One region of the Methylobacterium sp. Leaf85 genome, then DNA from elsewhere that is predicted to be linked to it. Evidence: riboswitches for the same ligand, from Rfam matches in the RefSeq annotation. Region 1 holds a riboswitch; the other holds the start of a gene.

The links. Region 1 has a riboswitch for thiamine pyrophosphate ahead of thiC (phosphomethylpyrimidine synthase ThiC). Riboswitches for the same ligand answer to the same signal wherever they lie in the genome.
Region 2: it holds a riboswitch for thiamine pyrophosphate, as region 1 does, so the genes downstream of both, thiO (glycine oxidase ThiO) here and thiC (phosphomethylpyrimidine synthase ThiC) in region 1, are expected to answer to the same signal.

What each region holds. Positions count from the first base shown of each region.
Region 1 is NZ_LMME01000002.1:75,837-80,019, reverse strand. It holds gene ASF08_RS02920 (D-amino acid dehydrogenase) at 1-859, shown strand, start outside; gene thiC (phosphomethylpyrimidine synthase ThiC) at 913-2,820, opposite strand; TPP riboswitch at 2,906-3,012, opposite strand; gene ASF08_RS23645 (BA14K family protein) at 3,286-3,948, shown strand; gene ASF08_RS02905 (DUF2721 domain-containing protein) at 4,164-4,183, shown strand, end outside.
Region 2 is NZ_LMME01000032.1:81,793-85,975, forward strand. It holds gene rpoD (RNA polymerase sigma factor RpoD) at 1-307, shown strand, start outside; gene ASF08_RS18160 (hypothetical protein) at 440-829, opposite strand; gene ASF08_RS18165 (adenylate/guanylate cyclase domain-containing protein) at 993-2,243, shown strand; TPP riboswitch at 2,309-2,439, shown strand; gene thiO (glycine oxidase ThiO) at 2,510-3,736, shown strand; gene thiS (sulfur carrier protein ThiS) at 3,733-3,945, shown strand; gene ASF08_RS18180 (thiazole synthase) at 3,962-4,183, shown strand, end outside.

The sequences.
Region 1 (4,183 bases):
CACGCTCCAGCTGTTCAGGACGCAAAAGCAGCTCGACCATGTCGGGGACGACACGCGCGTCCTCGACGCCTATGGCGTTCCCTACGCGGTGCTGGACCCCGCCGGCTGCATCATGGCCGAGCCGGCCCTGGCGCGGGTGGCTGGGACCTTCGTCGGCGGTCTGCGGCTCCCCGGCGACGAGACCGGCGATGCGCATCTGTTCACCCAGCGCCTCGCCGCGCTCTGCGAGGGCCTCGGCGTGGTCTTCCGCTACGGCACGGCCATCACCGGTCTGCGCAGCGAAGGCGACCGGATCGGCGGCGTGGCGACGGCAGCGGGCGAGATCCTGACCGCCGACGCCTATGTGGCGGCCATGGGCAGCTACACCCCGGCTCTGCTCCGGCCCTTCGGCATCGACCTGCCGATCTATCCGGTGAAGGGTTACTCCCTCACCCTGCCGGTCACCGATGCGGAGGCGGCGCCGGTCTCGACGGTGATGGACGAGACCTACAAGGTCGCGATCACCCGGCTCGGCGACCGCATCCGGGTCGGCGGCACCGCCGAACTCGCCGGCTTCAGCGCGGTCCTGCGCGGACCGCGCCGGGAAACCCTGGTCCGCTCCGTGGGCGACCTGTTCCCGGCGGGCGGGGATCTCTCGCAGGCGAAGTTCTGGACCGGCCTGCGGCCGATGACGCCGGACGGTACGCCCATCGTCGGCGGAACGCGTCTGCCGAACCTCTATACCAATACCGGCCATGGCACCCTGGGCTGGACCATGGCCTGCGGCTCGGGTCGGGTGCTGGCCGACCTCATCTCCGGCCGCACGCCGGACATCGCCACGCCGGACCTCGCCGTCAGCCGCTACGCAAGCGGTGCCTGACGATGGGGCGATGCCCCCTCGCGCCGGGGCGCGAGGGGGTGGGGCGGGGCGGCCTATTCGGCCGCGTCGACGTAGAGCTTGCCGCCCTCGGCCTGGAACTCGGCGGATTTCGCCGCCATTCCCGCCTCGCGCTCGGCCTGGCTCATGGGGGTGGCCTCGCCCAGCACCTGTCCGGCCGCCTCCATGGCGAGCACCTCGGCGCGCAGATCCTGCGTGATCTTCATCGAGCAGAATTTCGGGCCGCACATGGAGCAGAAATGCGCGACCTTGTGGGCGTCCTTCGGCAGGGTCTCGTCGTGGTAGGCGCGCGCCGTGTCGGGATCGAGGGACAGGTTGAACTGGTCCTCCCAGCGGAAGTCGAACCGGGCGCGTGACAGAGCGTCGTCACGCAGCTGCGCCGCCGGATGGCCCTTGGCGAGATCGGCGGCATGGGCCGCGATCTTGTAGGTGATCACGCCTTCCTTGACGTCGTCGCGGTTGGGCAGGCCGAGATGCTCCTTCGGGGTGACGTAGCAGAGCATGGCGCAGCCGAACCAGCCGATCATGGCGGCGCCGATGCCCGAGGTGATGTGGTCGTAGCCCGGTGCGATGTCGGTGGTCAGCGGGCCGAGGGTATAGAACGGCGCCTCGCCGCACTCCTCCAGCTGCTTTTCCATGTTCACCTTGATCTTGTGCATCGGCACGTGGCCGGGGCCCTCGATCATGGTCTGGCAGCCCTTGTCCCAGGCGATCTTGGTGAGTTCGCCGAGGGTCTCGAGTTCCGCGAACTGGGCCGCGTCGTTGGCATCCGCGATGGAGCCGGGGCGCAGGCCGTCGCCCAGCGAGAACGATACGTCGTAGGCCCGCATGATGTCGCAGATCTCGTCGAACCGCTCGTAGAGGAACGATTCCCGGTGCCCGGCGAGGCACCAACGCGCCATGATCGAGCCGCCGCGCGAGACGATGCCGGTGACGCGGCGAGCGGTGAGCGGCACATGGGCGAGGCGCACGCCCGCATGGATGGTGAAGTAATCGATGCCCTGCTCGGCCTGCTCGATGAGGGTGTCCTTGAAGACCTCCCAGTCGAGCTTCAGCGGATCGCCGCCGACCTTCTCAAGCGCCTGGTAGATCGGCACGGTGCCGATGGGGACGGGCGAGTTGCGCACGATCCAGGAGCGGATGTTGTGGATATTTCGGCCGGTGGAGAGATCCATCACCGTGTCGGCGCCCCAGCGGGTCGCCCAGACCAGTTTCTCCACCTCTTCCGCTGCCGACGAAGTCACGGCCGAATTGCCGATATTGGCGTTGATCTTGACGAGGAAGTTGCGGCCGATCGCCATCGGCTCCACCTCGGGGTGGTTGATGTTGGCCGGGATGATGGCGCGGCCGCGCGCCACCTCGTCGCGCACGAATTCGGGGGTGATGAAGGCGGGGAGCGACGCGCCGAAGCTGTTGCCGTCGGCCAGTGCGGTCTGCGCGCCTTCCAGCATCGTCTCGCGGGCGAGGTTTTCGCGGTGAGCGACGTAGATCATCTCCTCGGTGATGATCCCGGCTTTGGCGAACTCGTACTGCGTCACCATCTGGCCGGGGCCGGCCTTGCGGATCTGGCGCGTCGCCGGACAGGGGGCGACGAGCTTGTCCTCCGGCACGAAACCGTTGTCCTCGGGCTTGACCGCGCGCGGCGTGATCGTGGCGTAGCCGCGCTTGGCGATCCACGGGTCGCGGAGCAGGGGCAGGCCGGCGTTCAGGTCGATCCGGGCATCGGTCTCGGTATAGGGACCCGACGGATCGTAGACCCGCACCGGGGCCTCCTTCGGATCGCTCAACGTGACCTCGCGGAACGGCACCCGGATGTCGTCACGGCCTGCCACGCTCGCATAGACCTTGCGCGAGCCCATGATCGGGCCGGTGGTCACCGCTTGCGGCTGCCCCTTGGCGGGTTCTTGTCCGGAAAGGTCTTTGGGGAGGACGGGTGCGTTCATTTCGGATTCGCTCCTGGCGTGGGAGGCGATCCGGTTCGCAACGGTACGTCAGGACGACGGGCACCCGCTCGTCTGGAGCAGACAACCCAAGCGTAGTTCCCGTCCCTCCGCCGGTATGAGCCGGATCAGGTTCAAGGGTCAGGGCTGCGGCCCTATCTCAGCCCCCTGAACGGGGCCCCCCTCGGAACGATTCGAAAGTCTGCGCTCGCGCCCGCTTTGTCAATCTCGAAGGCAAATATCCCAGCGCGGCTGAAAGGCGGTTCCGTTTCCTTCCCGGCGGCGCTCGACCGCCCCTCGATGCCCGCGTGTTGAGTGCCATTGTCGGACATGCGGTTTTAATCCCCGGAAATCGACAATGATCATGCCGTCATATTAGATATTCAAACCAACAGACTTGATGGAGCTTTCTCGAATAGCTGCGCGTTGCCAGTCCTGATGTCCCGAAGACAACCAGGCTGGTGTTCCATGAACAAAGTTATTCTCGCCTCCGCCGCGCTGCTCGGCGCGGTCGCGTTCGTACCGTCCTCGGCCGATGCCCGTGAAGGCGGTGGCTGGGGTGGCGGCGGTGGTGGTGGCGGCGGTGGTGGCGGCGGTGGTGGTGGCCGCATGAGCGCTGGTGGCGGGCTCGCCGCTGCGGGTGGCGGGGGGCGAGGCTGGGGCGGTGGCGGCATCGGTGGCGGCGGACTCGCCGCGGGGGGGGCTGGCCGGGGAGGCTGGGGGGATGGACGTGGGCAGGGCATAGGACAGGGCGGCGTCGGTCGCGGCCCGATCGTCGGCGGTGGCTATGGCCGCGGCGGCGGATTCAATCGTGGTGGCTACGGCTACAATCGTGGCTACGGCCGAGGATATGGCTATGGCGGTCTCGGCCTCGGATTGGGTCTAGGCCTCGCGGGCGCCGGTCTCGGCTACGGCTACGGCAGTAGCTATTACGGCAACGATTACTACGACGGCGGATATTACCGCGGCGGCTACGCGCCGGCCTATTATGGAGGTGCGGTAGAGGTTCAGCAGGATGTCGGCGGGTCCGACCAGGACGTGGCCTACTGCATCCAGCGCTTCCGGTCCTACGATCAGCGGTCGGGCACCTATCTCGGCAATGACGGCCTGCGTCATCGCTGCCCGCAGTAACGCCTTTCGTCCTGGCGCGATTGCCTGACCCTCACCGAGTCCGGAAGCCTCGCAGCCCCTGCCGCGGGGCTTCGTCGCATCTATGGCCCCGCGTCTGCTCGGCAGAGGAGGGACGACGTCGAGGCTCGAGGTTCTGTCACCGGCATCCGGAACCCGCGTCCACCTCCGAAACGGCGCATCTTCCGGTGCCGGGCGGCATGGCGTAACGCCCTATCATGATGGCTTCCGGTCCTCT
Region 2 (4,183 bases), on a different contig from region 1:
CGACGAGGAGGATTCGCATCTCGGCGATTTCATCGAGGACAAGAACGTCGTTCTGCCGATCGATGCGGCGATCCAGTCGAACCTCCGCGAGACCACCACTCGCGTGCTGGCCTCGCTGACGCCGCGCGAGGAGCGGGTGCTGCGCATGCGCTTCGGCATCGGCATGAATACCGACCACACCCTCGAAGAGGTCGGTCAGCAATTCTCGGTGACGCGCGAGCGTATCCGCCAGATCGAGGCGAAGGCGCTGCGCAAGCTCAAGCACCCGAGCCGGTCTCGCAAGCTGCGGAGTTTCCTCGACAATTGAGGGCGGACCGGCCCTCTCCTTCGCGACGAGGGACTGTCTATCGGAAACGACAATGGCGCACCGAAGGGTGCGCCATTGTCGTTTCAGCTCACGTCTTCACGCCAGGGGAGGCTACACGTCGCCCCCGATCCCTTATTGGTTCCCTGCCCGGGCCGGATCGAAGCCGCTCTTGCGCGAATAGATGCTTTCGGCGTCGGGCATGACGGCGCCCGCCACGGGGGTCACGCGCCCGGCGACGCGCTGCTTCTGTCGAGACCCATCCGTCCTGCAACCCGTGCAGAGAGACGCGATGGCCCGTTCCCCGCGACGGGCGATCCGCTCGTTGAAGACCGTCTGACGCCGGCTGCTGGCTTCGTTGGACTCCGAAAAGCTCGACGTCGTCGGAATGCCGGCTTCGTCCCGCGATGCGGGGGGAGCCTGCATGGGTGTGTTGGCGGCGGGAAGCAGGAGGGGGCCGGCCTGCGCGGCCCCGGCAAGCGCCATGGCGATCACGAGGGCGACGGCACGGGGTGCGATAGGCATGGGTGGTTCCGATGACGGGAGTAGAATCTCGGCGTCATGATGAGCCGGTATTGGTCATTTTCACCTTATCATGGCACCAATGGGACGATATTGACTGTCGGACCTGGTGACGAACGTGGCGGCACCCGTTGCCGCCCCGCCCCCTCCGACCCACTTTGGCAACATGCTCGATCTTGGCCCGCCTCATCCCTCGCCGACTGCCGAAGCGGATGGGTCGGAGGCGAACGACGTGCCGTTCGGGTCCCTGCAGGAATGCGTTGCCCTGAGGGACTGGCTCCTGATCGAAGGGGCGCGCCTGCCGCAGGCGGACGACCTCCTGGCGGGGATGTCCGAGCGGCTGATCGCCCTCGGCGTTCCCGTCGACCGGGCATCCACCGCCATCGACACGCTTCATTCCGAGTATTCCGGGGTCGGTCGATTCTGGACCCCCGAGAGCGGATCGACCGTGCGCCTGTTTCCGCACGGGGAAGCGTCCGACAAGGCCTATCACGACAGTCCGTTCTTCACCGTCCACGAGACCGGCGAATGGCTGATGGTCGACCTGAACGACGCGGATGATCTGCGATACTCGATCATCGGCGATCTCAAGGCCGGGGGCTACACGCATTACATCGTGGCGCCGCTGTTCTTCACCAACGGCTCGCGCAACGGCATCACCTTCGCGACCCGCGCCCCGGACGGATTCCGGGACGAGGACATCGCCATACTCCGGTTCGTCATGCCGACCCTGGCTGCGGTGATGGAGATGCGGATCGTCAACAAGACGCTGGATCAGGTCCTGCGCATCTATGTGGGCGACGAGCCGCACCGGGCGATCCTGTCCGGCGACATCCGTCGCGGGCAGGTCAAGCGCATCCGCTCGGCCATCCTGTTCGCCGATATGCGAGACTACACCCAGATCTCCGCCGACATGACGCCCGAGGAAGCCGTCGACCTCCTCAACATCTTCTTCGATTGCCTGGTGCCGGCGGTGGAGCGGGAAGGCGGCGAGGTTCTGAAATATCTCGGCGACGGGCTGCTGGCGATCTTCCGCGAGCGCGGCGACGATCTCGGCGGGGCCGCCAAGGGCGCGCTCATCGCCGCCCGTTCCGCCCTCTCCGCCCTCGACGAGGCGAATGCCATCGGGCGTTTCGCGCAGCCCGTCGTTGCCGGCATCGCGCTTCACCACGGGGAGGCGGCCTACGGCAATGTCGGGTCCGGCGCGCGCCTCGACTTCACCGTCATCGGCCGCGACGTGAATCTGGCGAGCCGGCTCGCGCGCCTGAACAAGATCCTCGGCGAACCGCTCCTCATGTCGAAGCCCTTCGTCGATTTCCTCTGGGACGAATCGGAATCTCTCGGCGAGCACGCGCTCGACGGGTTCGCCGAATCGATGGGCGTCTACCGGCCGGGCCGGACACCGGCGGCACTCTGACACCGGCTGGCCTATCAAACGGCGTCGGTGGGGATTGACCGGAGCGTGCTCCTTGCCCACATCTGGGGTGTTCCAGGGAGATCCCCGTCAAGGGGCTGAGAAACCGATGAGCGTGGACCACGGGTCCGTGCGGCGCGGAAATCCTTCGAACCTGAACCGGCTCATACCGGCGTAGGGATTGGACCGTGGGTTTTCTGTTCAAGGAAGCCCGGCATGCTTCGGATCGGAAGCTGAAGGACACCAATCTCTGCGGATCATCGCGGAGGTTGCCCTTGGACGTCTCAGCCACCCCGAATACCCTGTCGCGCCGGTCCACCGGTCTCGTCATCGACGGTAATGCTCTGCCCGCGCGAAGCGACGTCGTGATCGTGGGCGCCGGTCTGATCGGCCTTTCCGCGGCATGGCGCCTGGCTCGGGCGGGTCTCACCGTCACGGTGATCGAGCGTGACACCGTGGGCGCCGGGGCGAGTCTCGCGGCCACGGGGATGCTCGCGCCCGCGGCGGAACACGAACCGGGCTCCGATCCCCTGCTCCCCCTGGCCCTCGAGAGCTTGGCGCGCTGGCCCGGCTTTCGCGACGAACTCCAGGCCGCCTCCGGTATCGGCATCGATTACCGGGAGGAGGGGACCCTCGTCCTCGCCATCGGGCGCGACGAGGTGGACCGCCTGCGCTTTCGGCACGATCTTCAGATCCGCTCCGGCCTCACGGCGCGCTGGCTGTCGGGGACGGAAGTCCGTGCCCGCGAGCCGGCCCTTCGTCCTTCGGTCACCGCCGGCCTGTTCTGCGCGGAGGATCATCAGGTCGACCCGCCCCTCGTCATGGCGGCGCTCACCCGCGCGGCCCAGGCGGCCGGAGTGACCATCGTCGAGCGATGTCCGGCGGAAGCGCTGGATTGGGAGGGGGGCCGCGTCCGGGGCGTCACGACGCCTCGAGGAACCGCATCGGCCGCGACCGTGATTCTCGCGGCGGGCGCATGGAGCGGGGAGGCCGGACTCCTGCCGGAGGACCTCGCCCTGCCGGTTCGGCCGATCCGCGGCCAGTCGCTGGCGCTGAAGACCACGGCCCGGACGGGCAACCTCTCGCACATGGTGTGGACCGAACAGGTCCACATGGCCCCGAAGGCCGATGGCCATCTCATCGTGGGGGCCACGGTGGAGGATTGCGGCTTCGTTCCCGGCGTCACCGCCGGCGGTCTCTACGCGCTCCTCGAAGGGGCGCGACGCGTGTTGCCCGGCATCGAGGAGATGGAGGTCGAGGCGGTCTGGAGCGGTTTCCGGCCGACGTCCGACGACGATGCGCCGATCATCGACACGCTGGCGCCCGGCCTCGTGGCGGCCACCGGCCATCACCGCAATGGATACCTCCTGGCTCCGGCCACGGCCGACGCCGTCTGCGCCCTTCTCACCACCGGCGCGCTGCCCGATTTCGCGCGCGGCTTCGGCCTCGCCCGGTTTCGGCGGCCCGCGCGGGCCGAGAGGAGGGCTTTCGCATGAGGCTCACCATCAATGGGCACCCGCGCGAGGTCGAGGCGGCGGACCTGTCGACCCTCTTCCAAGTCGAGGCGGAGGAGACGGGGATCGAGAGCCCGCAGGGCATCGCCATCGCGCTGAACGGCACCGTCATCCGCCGTCGCGACTGGGAGACGACCCCTGTCGCCGAGGGCGACAAGGTCGAGATCGTGCGCGCCATGCAGGGCGGATAGTCGAGGGATCGGGATCATGAACGGACACACGATCGAAGCCGCTGCCGACGACGCGCTGGTCATCGCCGGCGTGAGCTTGGGCTCCCGCCTCTTCATCGGCACGGCGGGATATCCCACGCAGAGCATCATGGTCGATGCGGTGGAAGCCTCCGGGGCGGAGGTCGTCACCGCCTCGATCCGCCGGGTCTCCCTCCAGGGCCATGGCTCGGATACGGTGCGGCGCCTGAAGGGGTATCGC